DNA from 4 places in the Tsukamurella sp. USMM236 genome. Region 2 is predicted to be linked to each of the others. Evidence: predicted binding sites of a transcription regulator. Region 2 holds the regulator's gene; each other region holds the start of a gene.

Evidence for each region. Region 2 encodes LexA, which represses DNA repair genes until DNA is damaged. Its sites were predicted from a motif close to CGAACANNTGTTCG; they were not measured.
Region 1: a site for LexA is predicted at 1,966-1,979, ahead of WFK95_RS22510 (HNH endonuclease signature motif containing protein). Genes of this name have one in related genera too.
Region 3: a site for LexA is predicted at 761-774, ahead of WFK95_RS06065 (HNH endonuclease signature motif containing protein). Genes of this name have one in related genera too.
Region 4: a site for LexA is predicted at 1,346-1,359, ahead of WFK95_RS15820 (error-prone DNA polymerase). Genes of this name have one in related genera too.

What each region holds. Positions count from the first base shown of each region.
Region 1 covers NZ_JBBCSS010000009.1:71,720-76,443, forward strand. Annotated here, with positions in the region: gene WFK95_RS22495 (SDR family oxidoreductase) at 1-34, shown strand, start outside; gene WFK95_RS22500 (O-methyltransferase) at 77-715, shown strand; gene WFK95_RS22505 (winged helix DNA-binding domain-containing protein) at 734-1,915, opposite strand; gene WFK95_RS22510 (HNH endonuclease signature motif containing protein) at 2,039-3,658, shown strand; gene WFK95_RS22515 (maleylpyruvate isomerase family mycothiol-dependent enzyme) at 3,766-4,410, opposite strand; gene WFK95_RS22520 (hypothetical protein) at 4,407-4,724, opposite strand, start outside.
Region 2 covers NZ_JBBCSS010000002.1:667,053-671,776, forward strand. Annotated here, with positions in the region: gene nrdR (transcriptional regulator NrdR) at 1-324, opposite strand, end outside; gene WFK95_RS09120 (hypothetical protein) at 539-1,174, opposite strand; gene lexA (transcriptional repressor LexA) at 1,429-2,139, shown strand; gene WFK95_RS09130 (DMT family transporter) at 2,117-3,058, opposite strand; gene WFK95_RS09135 (LysR family transcriptional regulator) at 3,138-3,977, shown strand; gene WFK95_RS09140 (bifunctional 5,10-methylenetetrahydrofolate dehydrogenase/5,10-methenyltetrahydrofolate cyclohydrolase) at 3,974-4,724, opposite strand, start outside.
Region 3 covers NZ_JBBCSS010000002.1:51,701-56,424, forward strand. Annotated here, with positions in the region: gene nhaA (Na+/H+ antiporter NhaA) at 1-140, opposite strand, end outside; gene WFK95_RS06060 (antitoxin) at 241-495, opposite strand; gene WFK95_RS06065 (HNH endonuclease signature motif containing protein) at 829-2,862, shown strand; gene WFK95_RS06070 (hypothetical protein) at 2,876-3,979, opposite strand; gene WFK95_RS06075 (spermidine synthase) at 3,990-4,724, opposite strand, start outside.
Region 4 covers NZ_JBBCSS010000004.1:359,268-363,991, forward strand. Annotated here, with positions in the region: gene WFK95_RS15820 (error-prone DNA polymerase) at 1-1,333, opposite strand, end outside; gene WFK95_RS15825 (MspA family porin) at 1,446-2,159, shown strand; gene WFK95_RS15830 (hypothetical protein) at 2,181-2,657, shown strand; gene WFK95_RS15835 (TetR/AcrR family transcriptional regulator) at 2,668-3,207, opposite strand; gene WFK95_RS15840 (FAD-dependent monooxygenase) at 3,254-4,297, shown strand; gene WFK95_RS15845 (MarR family winged helix-turn-helix transcriptional regulator) at 4,307-4,724, opposite strand, start outside.

The DNA.
Region 1 (4,724 bases), on a different contig from region 2:
GCACCCCACGGAGATCGTGCTCCGGCCCCGCTGATCCCCGTGGCCGGGGTTCGCCGATGGGCGTAGGGTCGGGACGGTGAGCAGCGAGTCCTGGGCCGAGACGGACGACTACCTCGAGCGGACGGTCGCCGTCGACGCGGCCGCGTTCGAACCGATCCGCGCCGCGCAGGCCGCGGGCGGCCTGCCGGACATCGCCGTCTCCGCGACGCAGGGCAAGTTCCTCTACCTGCTCGCGTCCATCGCGCGCGCCGACCGGATCCTCGAGATCGGCACCCTCGGCGGCTACAGCACCGCCTGGCTGGCCCGGGCCGTCGTGCCGTCGGGGTCGGTCGTCACCCTGGAGTTCTCGCCCGAGCACGCCGCGGTCGCGCGGGCCAGCCTCGACGAGACCGGGCTGGGCGACCGCGTCGACATCAAGGTCGGTGCCGCGCTCGACACCCTGCCCTTCCTCGAGGGCCCGTTCGATCTCGTCTTCATCGACGCCGACAAGGCCAACAACCGCGCCTACCTGGATTGGGCTCTGCGGCTGAGTGTTCCGGGCACCGTCATCGTTCTCGACAACGTGGTGCGTCGCCTGCAGGACGAGGGGCCGGACGCCGACGGCATCCGCGGCGCCCTCGAGCGCCTCGGCTCCGACCCGCGGCTGGACGCCACCGCGCTGCAGACCGTCGGGATCAAGGGCTGGGACGGCCTGGCGATCGCCGTCGTGCGCTGATCAGGCGTCGCCTGCTGATCAGGACCGGTACGCGGGCAGCGTGATCGGGGACTTGTAGAGCGAGTTCACCCGCTCCCCCGCCAGCCAGTCCTGCAGCCGAGCGGCCTCCGCGTCGAGGGCCTTCCGCGCCGCGCGGGGCGTGCCGGGCGCGAGGACCAGCCCGACGGCGCCCTCGTCGTCCTGGACGTAGGCCCCGACGACGCGGCCTTCCCACCACGCCGTTGTGCCCGCGTTGCCGGCGCTGTCGTAGATCGCGGCGGCGAACCCGGGATCGAGATAGAAGGCGCGCTCCTTCCAGCCCATCGGCGTGGGATCCAGTGCGGGCAGGAGCGCGGCCCACGGCTCCACCGGCGCCACGGGATCCACGTCCTCCGGCAGCACCCAGCCGGTGCCGTCGCGCTCCAATCGCACGTGGACCGCGCCGATCTCGGCGAGCGCGGCGCGGATCGCCGTCTTGGTGGCGCCGAACCACCACACCACGTCCGTCTCCGTGACCGGGCCGAAGGCACGCAGGTACTCGCGTACCAGAATCGCGTAGGCCTCCGCCGGATCGATGCGCTCGGCCGGCCCGCCGAGCCACTCGTCGGCGCGGGACCACTGGTTCCGGTTCACCCGCCAGTGGCTCTCGTTGTGCCCACGCACCAGCGCCCCCGCCGCGCCGAGCCAGGTGAGAACCCTGGGCGCCAAGTGCATCTCGCCGCCGTACTTCTTGCCCTCCGACATCATCACCTTGCCGTCGAGCTCGGGCACCTGCTCGCGAAGCCGCACGGCGCTGAGCTCGCAGCCGCGGAGGGCGTCGAGGACCGCGGCGCGCGCCTGTGCGAGCCAGGCCTCGCCGTCGTCGGCGATGCCGCCGCGGACCGCGTCCTTGGCGATCTTCGCGTGCTCCTGGGCCGCGACGCGGTCCGACGGGCCGCTCAGCGCGGGGCCGTACAGATCGCGCGGGAAGACGAACATGGTGCGGCGCATGGCGAGCTGCTTGACGAGCGAGCGCTCCTCCCAGAGTTCGCGCTCGTACTCGTCACGGGCGAAGTCGTGCATCCGCGCGTGCACCGACAGGTACGGCGTCGCCGGCTCCGTGGCGTGCAGGACGCCGACGGCGCGCACCGCGTCCAGCACGGAATCGGTGCGATGCTGCGGCGCGAGGGCGTGGCGGCGGGCCATGCGAGCGCGGCGCTCCGCATCGTCGATCAGGCGCATCCGGCGCTCCCCTCATCCGAGGACTCCAGGCTAAGGCATCGCTGCCCCGCCGGAAACATGTTCGAGACTATTGCCCTCTCTCGCACACGAGCGTAGAATTGCAGTAGCGAAGGGAGGCGGCTCATGATCGATTCCGGCACTGCGGCTGACTATCTCGATGCGCTCGCCTCCTTCGAACAGGCCGCCGACCGCTTGGCCGCGATGAACCCCGTCATGCTGTCCTCGCAGGAGGTCCTCGGCAGCCTCCGGCGCCTCGAGCGCGCCGCGCGCACGGTCCCCAGCAGCCAGCACTGGCTCACCGAGGTGGCCATCGAGCAGGACCTGCCGGCCCAGCTCGGCTACACGGGCGCCAAGGAACTCCTGGTCGATCAGCTGCGCCTGGCGGGCGTCGAGGCACGGGACCGGATCCGCGGCGCCCGTTCGCGCGCGCCGCGGCAGGAACGCGGGCACGCTCCCGAGCCGCGCCTGCCCCTCGTCGCCGCCGCCCAGCGCGCGGGCACGCTGTCCGAACGGCACGCCCTGGCGATCGAGAAGGCCTTCGACACCTGCTCCCCCAAGCTCTCCCATCCCGACCTGCACGATCTGGAGGACATGCTGGTCACCGCCGCCGTCGGCGGGTGCACGCCGGAGGACGTCGTACTCCTCGGCCGGCGTGCGTACGAGCTCCTCGACCCCGACGGTGCCGAACCCTCCGCGGAGGACGTCGCCCGCAAGCGCGAGTTGACCGTCGGCAAGCAAGGCGACGACCTCATGTCAGCGCTCGGCGGGGTGCTCTCACCGGAGGCCCGCGCGCTGATGGACACGATGCTGGAGAAGCTCGCCCGCCCCGGCGTGAACAACCCGGCGGACGCGGAGCACCCCGTCGACATCGACGATGCAGAGGCCGTCGCCGAAGCGGCGAAGCGGGATCGACGAAGCGCCGTGCAACGCAACCACGACGCGTTCGTCGCGGCACTCCGGATCGTGATCGGCTCGGGTGCGCTCGGGCAGCACCGCGGGATGCCGTGCGTCCCGATCATCACCCTGGGGATCGATCAGCTCGAGTCCGAGACCGGCATCGCCACCACCGCCACCGGTGGTCGGCTACCCGTCGAGGACGCGCTTCGGATGATGGGCGCCAACCCCAAGTACGTTCTGCTGCTGGATGTCGCGTCGCGCCCGCTGTACCTCGGCCGCGAGAAGCGCCTGGCGTCCGCGGACCAGCGCATCGCCCTCTACGGATCCGAGAAGGGCTGCAGCGCACCACGGTGCGATGCGCCGGCCACCCGCTGCCAGGTGCACCACAAGACCGAGTGGCGCGACGGGGGCGCCACCGACGTCACGGTGCTGACCCTGGCCTGCGATGCCCACCACGGCAAGGTGGTCCCCAGTGACGACGAGGTGCGCCGCGGATTCGAGACCGTCACGCTGCCCGAGGGCGACGAGTACGCCGGCCGCACCGGGTGGCGCCGCACCGGCGATCCCACCGGCGAGTACCGCGTGAACCACTCGCACCACGCGGAGGAGCTCTACCGGCTGGCGCAGGAACACCACCGCCAACGGCACCAGCAGTACGCCGACGAGTGGCGCGCGCAGGACGAACGCGCCCTCTACCGTGACTTCGTGGGCACCATCCACGACGACATCGCCGCGATGCTGGACGGGCCGAATGGCCCTCCGCTGCTGGAGGACCTGCTCTCCGACCACGACGCCGACAACCATTGGCGCGAGGATCCGCCGTGCCAGCTCGCTGTCGTGGCATGACCCGAGGTGACATTCGGCGACTGTTCAGCCGCGCCGGCGGAGCGCACGGCGGGTCAGCACATCGGGGCCGTCGGCTCCGTGCAGGGGCACGTCCGCACGGGGCGGGCTCAGCGCGTACCGAGGGCTCCCAGGTTTCGGGTGAATCGACCCAGGCCCGGCCCGGTCAACTCCTCCAGGACGACGGTGCGGCCGCCCATAGCGAGCAGCAGCGCCTCGGCCGTGCCGCGGACCTCGGGCCCGCGGCCGAAGGACCAGTCGAGGTCGTCGGCGACGAGGCGCACTCCCCTGCCCCGGAGCGCGCCCCGCACCGGCGGCGCCCAGAGTGCGAAGTTCAGCGCCGGCCGGATGCGCTCCCCGGGGATCGTCCGCGGCAGGTTCAGCGGTCGGCGGACGTCCTGCTGGTGGATCATGCCGTCCAGCAAGGAGATACGGCACCCGAAGCCGGAGGTCAGTCCCGTGGGCCGCTGGTGTGCGCGGAGGGCGGACACGACGTCGCCGGTGGTGAGCCCGGCGAGCTCCGCGAGGCGTGCATCGTTCGAAGAACTGCCAGGATGCGCGCGGCCGGTGACCATGCGCTGCAGCGTCTCCCGCCCTGCGAGCAGGTCGTAGCTGATGTGGTGCAGCACCACGTCCCGGACGCTCCACCCCGGACACAGGCTGGGCGCACTCCACTGCGCTTCCGTGAAGCCCTCCACGAGTTCGAGCAGACTGCGCCGCTCCTCGGTCGCGAGGTCCGCCACGGATCCGATCACGGGTTCTCCTCCTCCGCGTGCCACAGATCGTCGTCCCGATCCTTGACGAAGATCCGGCCGCGAGGTTCCACTTCGACGACATCCGTGAGCCAGAAGGTGTCGCCCGGCGCCCACCCCGCGATCACCGAGTGCACCCCCGGCTCCACCTCGATCGCGGTGCCGCTCGCCGCCAGATACGCCCCGACCTGCAGGTGCGCCGCGTCGTACACCTGCGCCACCGACGCCCAGTCCGGCATGACCCAGCGGGTGTCCGCGAGGCCGGTGGTGCGGTACCAGTCGTGGCGCTTCGAGGCGGTCACCTCCAGCGGATACTC
Region 2 (4,724 bases):
GGCGAGGCCCACCTCGTTCGCAGGAACCTCGGCCACGCCCATCGCGCGGATCGCCTCCTCGACCTGCTGGGCGAGCTTGTGCAGATCGTCCTCGGCGACGTCGCGGCCCTGGCACGCGCGGCGCACGCCCTTGACGACCTTCTCGCGGCTGAAGGGCTCGGTGACGCCGTTGCGCTTCACGACGGCCATCACCGCGCTCTCGACGGTGGTGAAGCGGCGCCCGCACTCGTTGCAGGAGCGGCGGCGGCGAATGCCCTGCCCGTCGTCGAAGACACGCGAATCGACCACACGGGTGTCCTCGTTCTTGCAGAACGGGCAATACATCGGTCCACCTCCCGCGCGGCTGCGCTCGGACGTCCGGCGGGGCAGTTGCAGCACGGTGGCCCCTGCCACCGACGTGCCCCGCGATCTCGACTCCGAGAATACTCGGCGCGGGAACGGCACCACGTTGTCGAGGTGGGCGGAGCGCCCGCCCTGCCGGGAATCCACTATCGCCATGCGGGTGGTCATCTGCGTCTCCTTCGCTCGTGGGTGATGGTCAGTAGCGCGGCGTGACGAGGGTCTGCCCCGCGTGCACGCGGCCGCCCTGCAGGCCGTTGATCTCCGAGATCTCCGCGACGACGGCGGCCTGAGCGCGCTCGGGCGCGATCTCACGGGCGATCTGCGCGAGGTCCTGGCCGGCACGGACCGTCACGACCGAGGTGAGGGCGGGCTGCGCCGCACCGGCGGGCGCGGGCTCCGCCTGGGGCGCGCCGCCGAACAGCACCAGCAGCGCGGCGAAGACGCCGGCGGCGAACAGGACGCACGCCGCGACGGACGGGCCGGGGATGCGGCGCGCGCAGCCGTCGGCGCGCGAGTAGCCGAGGGGTGCGCGGCGCCCCGCAGTACGCACGCCCGGGCGTTCGACGGTGCGCCGAGCGGACCCGCGGGCACCGGTCACGCGGACGGCGGTGAGCTCCGTTCGAACAAGACCCTCTGCGGCGCCGTTCGACGAGGTGATCGAGAGCGCCGACACCTCCCGCCCGCGGCTGCGGGCGAGCCGCGGCGAGACCCCGCGGGCCCGGGTCGCGCCGCGCCGGTCGGCGGCCGCCGAACCGTGCCGCACGAGCGCCTGCGCCTCGGCGGCGGCGCTCTGCGCTGCAATGATGACGTCTCGATCGATGATCGCGGTCATGATCTCTCCTTCGTCGGTAGCGGGTCCTTCTCGCTCACCTACTGGTCTATCGGAGGGGACTGACAAGTTTTCAATCCAGCCCCACCAGTCACACCGGAGTGCGTGCAAGTGTTCGAGAGAACTTCTGTTCGATTTCTACCACACCCCTCGAGCGAGCGGAAGACACGCGGACAAATTTCTCGAACAGATGTTTGTCAGGTCGTTCGAGCTGGACTACAGTGGAGTCGGAACCGAACGGGCGTGAGGAGCGACACATGACAGATGAGCGACAGGTTCAACACCGGGACAAGCGCTTCCGCGACGCACAGGGCAACGTCTCCGAGGATCACCTCACCCGTCGCCAGAAGCAGGTCCTGGAAGTCATCCGGCGCTCCGTCCGCGAGCGCGGCTATCCCCCGAGCATCCGGGAGATCGGCGACGAGGTGGGCCTCACGTCCACCTCCTCCGTGGCGCATCAGCTCCGCACCCTGGAGCGCCTGGGCTTCCTGCACCGCGATCCGAACCGCCCCCGCGCCGTGAACGTCCAGGGCGCCGAGGAGCGCACGGCCCAGGTCATCCAGAAGGTCATGGAGGACGAGGACCGGATGCCGGAGCCCGCGTTCGTCCCGGTGCTGGGGCGCATCGCCGCGGGCGGCCCCATCCTGGCCGAGGAGGCGGTGGAGGAGATCTTCCCGCTTCCCCGTGAACTCGTGGGCGAGGGCTCACTGTTCCTGCTCAAGGTGGTCGGCGAGTCGATGACGGACGCCGCGATCTGCGACGGGGACTGGGTCGTGGTGCGTCAGCAGTCCGTCGCCGAGAACGGCGACATCGTCGCCGCGATGCTCGACGGCGAGGCCACCGTCAAGACCTTCCGGCGCACGGGCCGCGACGTCTGGCTGATGCCGCACAATCCCGCCTTCGACCCGATCCACGGCAACGACGCGGTGATCCTCGGGAAGGTCGTCACCGTGATGCGTCGGATCTGACCGCACCCGCACTCGCCTCCGGCCGCGCCGGCTCGTCGACCGCTCGGTCGGGGGCCGGCGTTCGTCGTCCACCGAGGGACGCCAGCGCGCACGCGGCGCCGCCGAGCACCAGCCCGGCGAGCACACCCGGATGAAGGGCCTCGCCCAGCATCAGGAAGGCGAACAGCGCGGAGACCGACGGGATCACGGCGAAGAGCATCGCGGCGCCGCTCGCCCCGGCGATGCCGATCACGCGCAGGTACAGCGTCGTCGCCGTCATCGAACTCAGCAGCACCATCAGCACGAGCACGAGGGCGCCCTGCACGGGATCGCTCACCGTCGCGCCGAACAGTACGGTCAGAGCGCCGGCCGGCACGGCCGCGACCACCATGCCGATCGCATTCCCGGCCAACGGATCGACGCCGCGGCAGAACCGCTGCTGGTACACCCCGCCCACGGCGATGCCCGCCAGTCCCACCAGCGTGAACCCGATCCCCGCCCCGGCATGGGCCAGGGCCGGCACCGTCGACCAGCACGCCGTGACGACCGCTGCGAGCCCCAGCAGAGCCGCCAGGGCGCGGCGGGCCGTGAGTCGCTCGCGGAGCGCTATCCGGGCCACCACCGTCGTCACGGCCGGGTTGACACCGATGATCAGGGCCGCGACCCCCGCAGGCACGCCCGCCTGTAGCCCCAGGTAGCAGCCCAGGAACTGCGTGGCCTGCGTGAGCAGCCCGACGACGACGGCGTGTCCCAGGTCGGCGCCCCGCGGCAGGCGCCGGTCGGTCGCGCGCACCAGGCCGAGCATCAACACCCCGGAGACCGCGAACCGCAGGAAGAGCAGCAGGAACGGGCTCATCGCCGCGATCCCGAGGGCACCCAGCGGATACCCGAAGGCGTACAGCACCACGACGGAGAGCGCGAGCATCGGCGGAATTCTCATGACTCGATGGTCGAACGCGCAGGCCCCCGCCGTCCAACAATGATTGACGATCACGATCGATCGGTTCTATCGTTCAGTCATGCCGGATCCGATCCTGGACATCGTCCCACTGCGCAGCGTGGTCGCCATCGCCCGCTGCGGCGGAGTCCACCGCGCCGCCGAGACGCTCCACCTCACGCAGTCGACCGTCAGCGCGCACCTGCGCAGGCTCGAGAAGTCGACGGGCGGCACGATCGTCGAGAAGGCGGGCCGCGGAATCCGGTTCACCGATCACGGCAACCGGCTCCTCGGGCACGCCCAGACGATTCTCGACGCGCACGACGCCGCCGTCCACGCTCTCGCCTCCCCCACGACCCGCACGCTGTCGGTCGCCGCGACCGAGCACGGCGCCGACCGGCTCATCCCCGAGCTCAGCCGCGGCTTCGGCGCCCTCCCGGGAGGATGGGCCGCCCAGTTCCGGTTCGATCGCAGTGCGCAGATCGCGGGCGCCGTCGACCGCGGTCTCGCCGACGTGGCGGTCTTCCTCGCCGCCGGCGATCACCCGGACGCCGTCGGCCCCATCGACCTGCAGTGGTACGCCGCCCGGGAGTGGGAGCGCCCCGCCGGAACGGTGCCCGTCCTCCTCTTCGACGACCCGTGCGTGCTGCGCGCGCCCGCGGCGGACGCGCTCGCGCGCAACGGGATCGACTACACGATCGCCGCCGAGGCCGCGAACCTCGCGGGCCTGTACTCCGCGGCCCGCAGCGGCCTGGGGGTCACGCTGCTCCCCGCCATCGACGCGACCGACGGCCTGGTCACCGTCGACACGATGCCGCACCTGCCGCCGATCGCTCTCGCGGTCACCGTCGGGCCGCGCGTGCCGGCGACGGTCCGGGCCGCCGTCCGCGGTGCCGCCGCCTCACTGACCACTCCCCGCTAGACCGCGCTCGCCTCCGCCGCGTCCACCGTCTGGCTGAGGAGGACTGCGATGGTCATGGGTCCGACGCCACCCGGCACCGGGGACGCGGCGCGGGCGCGCGCGGCCGCGCCCGGGGCGACGTCCCCTGGGGTGAAGCCCGCGTCGACGATGACCGCACCGGGGCGCACCATGTCGGCGGTGATCAGGCCCGGCCGGCCCGCGGCAGCGATGAGGACGTCGGCGCGTCGGGTGTGCGCGGCGAGGTCGCGGGTGCGGGAGTGACACACCGTGACCGTCGCGTCGCGCTGGACGAGCATCGCGGACAGCGGCTTTCCGAGGATCGCGCTGCGCCCGACCACGGTCACGTCCGCGCCCGCGAGCACGACTCCGTGATGGTCGAGCAAGGCGACGATTCCTGCGGGCGTGCAACTGCGGTGGCCCGGCCTGCCGAGCGCGGCGGCCGCGAAAGCGGCGCTCGAGGTGCCGTCGACGTCCTTCGTCACAGGGATCGCGTCGAACGCGGCGCACTCGTCCACCTGCGGCGGCAGTGGATGCTGCAACAGGATGCCGTGCACGCCGTCGTCAGCCCCCAACTCGGAGAGCACACTGATCAGCTCGGCCGTCGTGGTCTCCGCGGGCAGGTGAACGAAGCGGGAGTCCAGGCCGTGGTCGGAACACCGACGGCGCTTCATCGCCACGTACGTGGCGGATCCCGGGTCGTCGCCGACCAGCACGGTGGCCAGGGTCGGGGTGAACGGCAGCGCCGCG
Region 3 (4,724 bases), 620 kb from region 2:
AGCGGCGAGTTCGCCCACAGGAGCGCGATCAGTGAGACGGCGACCAGCAGCAGAGCGCTTCCGGACTCGGTGCGCAGCTTCTCGACCGCCGTGTCGGCCCACGCACTCAGCCGACGGTCGGGCACATCGGGAGTGGACATGTCGGACACCCTACGGCGGAACCCGTGTCACGGCCCGTCGGTCCCGCGACGCGAGCGTGCCCACCTCCCTCGGGAGGTGGGCACGCGTCGTCGATCGGAGTCAGCCCTGGGGCGGAGTGCCGGGAGTGGTCTCGCCGCCGGCGGGCGGGGTGGTGCCGCCGTCGGGCGGCGTCGCACCGCCGGCGGGCGGATTGGCACCGCCGGTCACGTCCTTGACCTTGTTCACCGCTTGGTCGATCTTGTCCTCGTGGCCGGCGAACTTGCCCTTCGCCGCACTGCCCGCCTTGTCGATCACCTTGTTGACCTGGTCGGGGTTCTTGCCGAGCAGTTCCTTGATCTTGTCGAGAAGCGCCATGATGCAACCTTCCGATGGACTCGTCCGCTGACCGCCGTCGCCTCTGCTTCACCGCGACAGCCGCGGCTGTGTTCCTCGTTCACCGTATCCGAGATCGGGGGTGCCGCCGAGGTCTCGATCGCTCCGATTCCAGACGATGGGGCCCATATGTGGCGAAACCGTGCTCGCGTGCCGGCGTGCTCGGAGACCTCCATGCGGCTTGGTGCCCGCCCGTGGCGGACTCCGGGTGGCTCGAGCGGCGAGCTCGAGCGGCGGTACTGCCGACCGGCCATCCGTTCGAACAAGATTCGAGCAAGTATGGCGTGATCGTTCGAACGAGCGTAGAATCGAAGAATGACGATGCCGGCCGGGTTGAGCGATCTACCTGGGGGAATTATTCCCTCGGGGCTTCTCGGCGCGGGTGGTCAGGAGCGTGCGGTTGCGGAGGTGTTGTTCGAACAACGTCGGTGCGAGAGCCTCGCCTACTGCCGGACGATGACGGTCGTGTACGCCCTGCATCGGGTGATGTACGCCGACGACGAGGCGGAATACTTGGCCCGGCCGGGGGACTTCGCGGAGGCGCTGGAGGCCCGACGGAGCCTCACTGCGGCAGGTGTGGCGTTGGAGGCGCAGGTCTCGACGCTGCTGCGGTTGGGGTCGACGGCCGCGCGGATCGCGATCGAGACGGCGATCGGCCTCGTGGAGCGGTTGCCCAAGGTGTTCGCGTTGATCGGGGAGAACGTGATCTCGCCGAAGGCGGGGGAGGCGGCGCTGCATCGGTCCCGGGCGCTCGACGGGGTGCAGGTGCGCCGGTTCGACGAACTTCTCGCCGACCGGCTGACGGTGGACTACGAGGTGCTCTCACTCCCCGCGTTGCGGGAGGCTGCCGATCTGATCGTCGATCAGATCGATGCGGAGGCGGCCGAACGGCGGCGCCGCGCGGCGATCGAGGACCGGAGGGTGAGCTTCCGTCCCGAGCAGGACGGCATGGCCGCGGTGTTCGCCCTCATGCCGGCTGAGGACGTACGCGAGGTGGAGGCGCGGGTCGACCACATCGCGGGCACCGTGTGCGACGCCGATCCGCGGACGCCGGCACAGCGCCGCGCCGACGGCTGGGTCCAGCTCACCCGGGGATACAGCACCCTCGGCTGCGAATGCGCGACGCCCGATTGTCGTTATCGCGAGGCGCGTTTCCACGGCGAGCCGGACGCGGACGGCGTGATCACCCGGTTCGTGACGATGATCAACGTGGTGATCAACGAGCGTGACCTCTCTGCGCCGGACGGCGATTCCGATCATGGGGCGGCGCTCGTTACCGATGCGCGAGGTGGCTTCGGGTATCTGGTCGGGCACGGTCCGATCACCGGCGACCACGCGCGCGAACTCGCTGCTCGCGAGGACGCGAGGATCCGCCCCTTCGGCCAACGGATCGATGAATCGGCGATCGCGGAGCAACTGCCACCAGGACCGACGGAGCGCGAGCGAACCTCTGTTCCCGCATCGGGCTTCGACGGCCCGCGCGGGACATTGGACTTCGCGGCAGTCTGGGCGGACATCGTCGTTCGGCTCGAAGGTCATTCGGGCCCGGGCGAGGGTGGCGGGGTCTGGTTCGGTGGATGTCCGCCCGACGATCTGCCGCCCGACTGCCCGCCACCGGACGGTCCGCCACCCCCTCCGCGCCGCGATGACGATCCCGATGACGACCCCGATCCACAGGGTGCGCCGCCGGACCCCGGTGTGGGCGTCGACGTCGACGCTCGCGATGCAGGTGGTGCCCGTGCAGTGGCGTCAGCGCGGGGGAGCAGCGGGTATCGGCCGTCGGCGGATCTGCGGCGGTACCTGCGGCTGGTGTTCCCGCGGTGCGTGTTTCCCTACTGCACCCGTCCCGCGACGCGGGCGCAGGTCGACCATCGGCGCGAGTACGACCACCGCGACCCGGAGCTGGGTGGCGCTACCTCGGCGGATCAGCTGCAGCCGCTGTGCACCGCACACCATCAGCTCAAGACCGCGGGTGAGTGGATCGACGCGCGCCTGCCCGACGGCCGGATCCTGTGGACCTCGGCGGACGGGCGTCGCTACATCGTCGATCCGAGTGGCACCGTCCTCGCACTGTTCCCCGACCTAAAGCGGGTGCGCTGGACCCTGCCCGATAGCGCCGAAGAATCGAAACGCCGAGAACAGGCCCCACCGCCGGGAGGACGGACGCGCCTCCAGCGCGAACACGCGCGCCGCGAGCGCCTACGGCAGCGCAACGTCGCCGCGATGGAGGCGGACCTCGCCCTCGCGAACACGCCCGTCAGCACGGTCGAGGAGCACCTCGCCGCCGCGATCGGCGAGCCCACGTCGCCGAGCCGGACCCCGTCGTTCGACGGCCCGCCACCCTTCTGATCTCGCTGCCCGGCTACCGCCGGTTCAGGGTGTCCGCGAGCGAGATGACGGCGACGTTCGACGCGGGGGCGAGGGGCTCGACGGTGCCGAACTCGACCGACGGGGCCTTGGCCGGCGCCGGCTCGCCGACGACCCGGAATCCGGCCTCGGCCAGCGGCTTCGCGTTGCCGCCCTGGGTGAGGAAGGCGACGAAGTCGGCGGCGGCGCGATCGTGCGCGTCGGTCGTGTCCTCGCGGTCGAGAACGGCCGCGGGGTGCGTCGCCGAGGCGGTCGGGCCCGACGGGTACACCGCGACCGGGGCGGCGTTGCCGCGCCCCCGCGCGAACGCGGCGAGCTGCTGCTCGGTGACCGGCACGGCGCGGATCGCATCGCCGGGCTTGGTCAGCGCGTCGAGTGCGGCGCCGGCGGTGGTGGACTTCGGCGCGTCCTTCGCCCACCGGGCGAGCGAGCCGGTGACCACCGGGCTCTTCGCGGCCTCGTCGGACAGAGCGGCGCCCGCGGTGCGGGCGACGGCGGCGGCGACGGACTGCGCGGCGAGGTACGTCCCGTCGGCCTCGGCCCCCGTCGGCAGCGCTATCCGGAGCTGCTCCTGGCGGGCGGAGAGATCGAGCCAGCGGACACCGTCGAAGGCCGAGCGCGCCGACCCGCGCACGGCGAGCACCACCGGCGACGTGGCGATCGACGTGGGCTGCCCGGACAGCTCCGCCGGCTTGGCGGCCGCGAGCCGCGCCGTCCACTGCGTGCTCTCGGGGATCCACAGCGACGGCGCGGGGCCCAGCTTCGGATCCCAGGTTCCCGTCAGCGCGTCCAGCGCCACGGGGGAGTCGATCCCCGACACTTCGATCTTCGGGCAGTAGTCCGCCGAGACGGCGCCGCTCGCGTTGAAGCTCTCCGCGACCCGGCGGAGCGGGCCGACCAGGGCGGGGGCCGCCGCGACCTGGACCGCGAGGTCGCCGCGCACGCACGAGGCCGCCGCGTCGCGGCCCTCCTGCTCCGATCGCCCCGACAGCCACACCATCGCGGCCGCCACGGCGGCGATCACGACGACGACGACCACCGCGGCGATCAGCCAGCGCGCGACGCCACGGGAACCGGTTCCAGAACGATGTGATCCCATCGAGAGCAACCTACCCGAAGAGCCCGCGCGGTGGCATAGGAGACTCCTGTGCGTTCGCGCTGGTGAAAGGCTTCGCCCCGGCGACGAACCGGGCCGCCTCGGCGCCCGCCAGCAGGGTTCCCGGGAACGGATCGCCGGCCAGGCGGCGCCCCAGACCGCGTTCCAGCAGATCCGGCACGGCACCCGCCACCAGTACGAGGTTCCCGAATCGGCGGCCCTTCAGCACCGCCGGCTCGGCCGCGATCGCCACGGAGCCATCGGTAGGCCCGCCGAAGACCTCGGCGACGGTCGCGGTTACGGATCTGGCGAAGGCGAGCGGCGCACCGTCGGCGATGTTGAGCGCGACCACCGCGCCGGGGCCGAGCAAGGGGACGAGCGACGCGAAGAATTCGCGCGTGGTGAGAGCCGCCGGGGTGCGGGCCCCGGCGAAGACGTCCAGGACCAGCAGATCGACGGTGCCGAGCATGCCCGGGGGCAGCGCGGTGGCGGCGACCGCGGCGTCGGCGCAGCGGATCTTGATCTGCTCGCGCTTGGGCAGCGGCGCGGCGGCGCGCACCGCGTCGATCAGCGCGCGATCGTTCTCCAGCACCTGCTGGCGCGAACCGGGGCGGGTGGCGGCGACGTAGCGGGGCAGCGTGAAGCCGCCGCCGCCCAGGTGGACGGCGGTGATGGCCTCGCCGGTCGGGCGCACCAGGTCCACGACGTGCCCGATGCGCCGGACGTACTCGAAGACGAGGTTCGTCGG
Region 4 (4,724 bases), on a different contig from region 2:
CGAAGAGCAGTTGGTTGCGCACCGGGTCGACCGCGGTGATGCCGAGCGCGAAGCAGACGGCCGAGTTGGCGGCGCTGCCCCGGCCCTGGCACAGGATGTCGCTGTCCCGGCAGAAGGTCACGATGCTGTGCACGATGAGGAAGTAGCCGGGAAAGGTGAGCGTCTCGATCACGTTCAGCTCGTGCTCGATCTGCCGGTACGCCTGCGGATTCGACTCCGGCGGGCCGTACCGCTCCAGCGCCCCGCGCCGGGTCAGCTCGCGCAGCCAGGTGGCCTCCGTGTGGCCCGACGGGACGTCGAAGGGCGGCAGCTTCGGCGCGATCAGCTTGAGACTGAAGGCGCACTCGGCACCGAGCTCGGCGGCGGCCGCGATGGCGCCGGGGTGCTCGGGCAGCAGCAGCGCCATCTCGTCACCCGAGCGCAGGTGCGCGCCGCCCGCGGCGGGGAGCCAGCCGTCGAGCTCGTCGAGGCTGCGGCGGGCGCGGATCGCCGCGAGCGTCGACGCCAGGTGACGCTGGCCGGGACGGGCGAAGTGCGCCCCCGTGGTGGCGACGGTGCCCACCCCCATCCGCGCCGCGACGCCGGCCAGCAGATGATTGCGCTCGTCGTCCTCGGGGACGCCGTGGACGGTGAGCTCCATGCTCACCCGCCCCTCGCCGAACCGGTCGACGAGCTGCGCCAGGGCGGCGGCGGCACCGTCGGGCCCCCGGGCGGCGAGGCCGCGCCGGACCGCGCCCTTGCGGCAGCCGGTGAGGATGTGCCAGTGGCCGCCGGACCACTCGGCCAGGCGGTCCGGATGGAAGCGCAGCAGCCCCTTCTCCCCCGCCTCCATGTGCGCCTCCGCCATGGCGCGTGAGAGGCGGCGGTAGCCCTCCTGCCCGCGGGCGAGGACGAGCAGGTGCTCGCCCGACGGGTCCTCGGCGCCGGTGCGTTCGGTGTCGTGCTCCAGGGACAGCTCCGCCCCGAAGACCGTGGGGACGCCGAGCTCCAAGGCCGCCTCGGCGAACCGGACCACGCCGTAGAAGCCGTTGTGGTCGGTGACCGCGAGGGCCTTCAGGCCGAGCGCGTGGGCCTGCTCGACCATCTCCTCCGGTTGCGCGGCGCCGTCGAGGAAGCTGAAGGCGGTGTGCGCGTGCAGCTCCGCGTAGGGCACGCGGGACGAACGGAGACCGCCACTGGGCGGAACCGGGGGCGGAACGTAGGGCTCCCGCTTGCGGGACCAGGCCGGGGAGTCGCCACCGTCGCCCGGCGGCTCCTCCGCCCGGCGCACCGGGGCCCGCCCGGAGAGCACCCGCTCCATCTCCGACCAGCTCGGCCCGTTACTCCATCCCACTCCCCCACCATACGCTCACATGTTCGATACGACTATCGCCGTCGAACGAATACGCTTGTCATACTATTTTTGTAGTTGACGCTTGGATCGTCGGTTGCTAGCGTCTCCCCACGTGACCTCAGCCCGCCTGCGCGACCGCCAAAACACCGGTCGCGCAACGCGTCTTGCCACCACCTCCATGTGCACCCTCGCCGTCGCAGCGGGAACGTTCGCCGCCGCACCCCAGGCGGTGGGCGCTCCGACCTCGATGAAGGACACTCAGATCTCGCGGACGACCAAGGACGGCTGGAAGGTCCGCATCCAGCTGCAGGGCGTCGAGGTCAACCCCGTCTCCAACCTGGCCGGCACGCCCACCAGTCGCGAGGCGTTCTTCAAGGCGACCGCCGTCGGGAGCGTCGACGGAGCCGGCTCGAGCCCCTTCGAAGGCGCCGAGATGGCCCTCATCGTCCAGATCGGCTGCGCCGTCGACGTGGCCTCCGGGGTCGCCGTCGGCGGCGGCGTCTCCGCCACCGTGGGCCCCAGCGTCTCCGTCAGCCCGGCACTGTCGATCGCCGGCGGCTCCCTCAACATCGGCGCCGGCGTCGGCGCGGGACTCGGGGCCGCGGCGAACGTCTCCACCGTGATCAAACCGGGCGGCATCGCCACCTCGGTCGTCCGGAAGAAGACCATCGCGAAGAACCGTGCGGGCGTCTCGGTCGAGGGCGTCCACGTCAAGGTCGACGGCTGCGCCGGCAACGTGGGCGTCCGCATCGGAGCGGGGATCACGATGTCCTCCAGCGAGTTCGACAACGAGGTCTTCACCTACTCCGCCTCCCTGCCGATCTAACTCGAGATGGGAACGAATCCGATGCACACACAGTCCACGGGCCCGTCCCGCGCGCCCTGGTACGCGACGGCCGGCCTCGCAGTGCTCGCCCTGGGCACCTCCCTGCTGTTCCCCATGACCTCCCCGCCCGCGTCCGCCGACCCGAGCGGGCTTCCGGCCACGACGCGCGTGCCGTACCCGACGGACGGCAGCCTTCCGCCCTGGACCCTGCCGGGCGGCTACACCTGGTGCAGCGCCATGGGCGGCCCGGGCTACGAGCAGGCGGTCTACGTACAGCCCGGCTACGCCTGCCCGCCGACCGGGGTGCCCACGACCACGCCCACCACGTCCACGCCGACCTCTCCGATCGGCAGCGGGCAGGCCCCGAACCTGCCGCAGGCGCCCAACCCGCCCTTCGCGGGCATCGGCGCCCCGAACGGCAAGTCCTGGGACTACGGCGTCGACACCCTCGGCCCGCCGGCGGGCCGAGGCACGGTCGTCGCTCAGACGCCCCGCTAGCCGGGCCCCTTCAGCGCAGACGCGTGAGAAGGGTCGTCAGCGCGGGCAACGGATCGAAACCCTCGGTCGGCATCGCGAGCTGTCGCGTGATCAGGGCGTCGGTGGCGTCCATCACCAGCGCGGACTCGGCGACTCCGAGGCCGATGGCGGCACCGACCTGCTCACCGACGAGCTCGACGGCACGACGCCCACGCCGGAGCGGTTCGCGCAGGTCCGGCTCCACCGCGGCCGCGGCGAACAGGTTGAGCCGCGCCACGCCCCGCACCCGACCGTCGCCGATAGACCAGCGGACGAATTCCGCGAGACGCTCCGCCACGTCACCCGGCGTGGACTCCTGGACCCCGTCGAACGCGGCCCAGAAGGCGAGATCCTCCTCCACCAGGCGCTCGACGACACCGCGCACCAGCGCGGCGCGCGAGCGGAAGTAGTTGGACGCCGTCCCCGCAGGCACACCCGCGGTGCCGTCGACGGCGCGGTGCGTGAGCCCGCGGAGGCCGAGCGTGCCGAGCACCTCGATCGCCCCGTCCAGGACCTCTTCCCGTCTGCCCATGAGCGAGGACTGTACCCGAATACTACGTTTGTAGTACCGTGAAGTCATGACCACGGCAGCGATCATCGGCGGCGGCATCGGCGGGCTGGCCACCGCAGCGCTCCTCACGCAGCAGGGCTGGGAGGTGGAGGTCTTCGAACGCGCGGCGTCGCTCCCCACCACCGGCACCGCCCTCGGGATGTGGCCCGAGGCGATGGCGGTGCTCGAGCGGGTGGGCGCGGCGGACGCGGTGCGGGAGATCGGGATCGATCAGCGGATCGCGGAGATCCGCAGCGCCGAGGGGCACCGGCTCGGCCCCGAGGTACGAGCGAAGGGCGCCACCGTCATCATCTCGCGGCCCCGGCTCCTCGAAGCCCTCGCCGCGTGCGCACCCGCGGTCCGGTTCGGCGATCGCCGCGCCGGCCTCGACGGGCTCACCCACGACGTGATCGTCGGCGCCGATGGCATCGGCAGCGTCGTCCGCGCGCACGTCGTCGGGCACGAGGTGGCGCCGCGACCCCTCGGCGTCGACGTGCTCATCGGCCGGTGTCCCGGCGACACCGACGTGTTCACCGAATACTGGGGCCCGGGAAGACTGTTCGGCGTCACGCCCCGCGACGGGGGCTACATCAACTGGTACTCGGAGTTCGATCCGCGGGTGGTTCCGCCGGGCACCCCGGACCCGGACGAGGACCCGCGCGGCTTCCTCCGCGCGATGTACCGCGGCTGGGCCCCGCGAGTGGCCGAGACCATCGAGGGCATCGAGGCGGAGACGGCCCTGCACTACCGATCGCGCGACCTGCCGCGGCTGCCGCGGATCGTGCGCGGCAACGTCGCCATCCTCGGCGACGCGGCCCACGCCATGGCACCCAACCTGGGCCGCGGCGCGTGCGAGACCCTGCTGGACGCCGCCGCCCTGGCCGACGCCCTCGGCGCGGCGGCCGATGTCGGCGGCGACGCGGCGCCCGCGCTGCGCGCCTACGAGGCGGCGCGGCGCCGCGCGGGACAGCGGACGATGCTGCTCTCGCGGGCGATGCGGCACGTCGCCCTCGTTTCGCGGCTGCGCGCCCCGCGGGACCTGCTGCTGCGGGCGGTGGCCGCCGCGGCCTGAGGACCGGGGTCAGGCCTCGTCGGCGAGACCCGGGGTGACCTTGGAGAGCGCGGCCCGCAGCGCCGCGACGTCGCGCGCCGTGAGGTGGTCGAAGACCAGCCGGCGCACCTCCGCGACGTGCCCGCGGGCGGCACCGTCGAGCGCGGAGAAGCCCTCGTCGGTGAGCTCGGCGTACGCCGAGCGCCCCTCCGCGTGCCGCACCAGCCAGCCCCGTTCGCTGAGCTTGCGGAGCACGTGCGAGAGCCGCGAGGGCGAGGAGTTGGCGGCCTCGGCGAGCGCCGACAGCCCGAGGGTGCGGTCCGGAGCCTGCGAGAGCTGCGCGAGCACCATGAACTCGTAGTGGGTGATGCCGGAGTCGGTCCGCAGCTGCGTGTCCAGCTTGGCCGGCAGCCGCATCGCCACGTGGATGAGGGGCAGCCACGCCGCC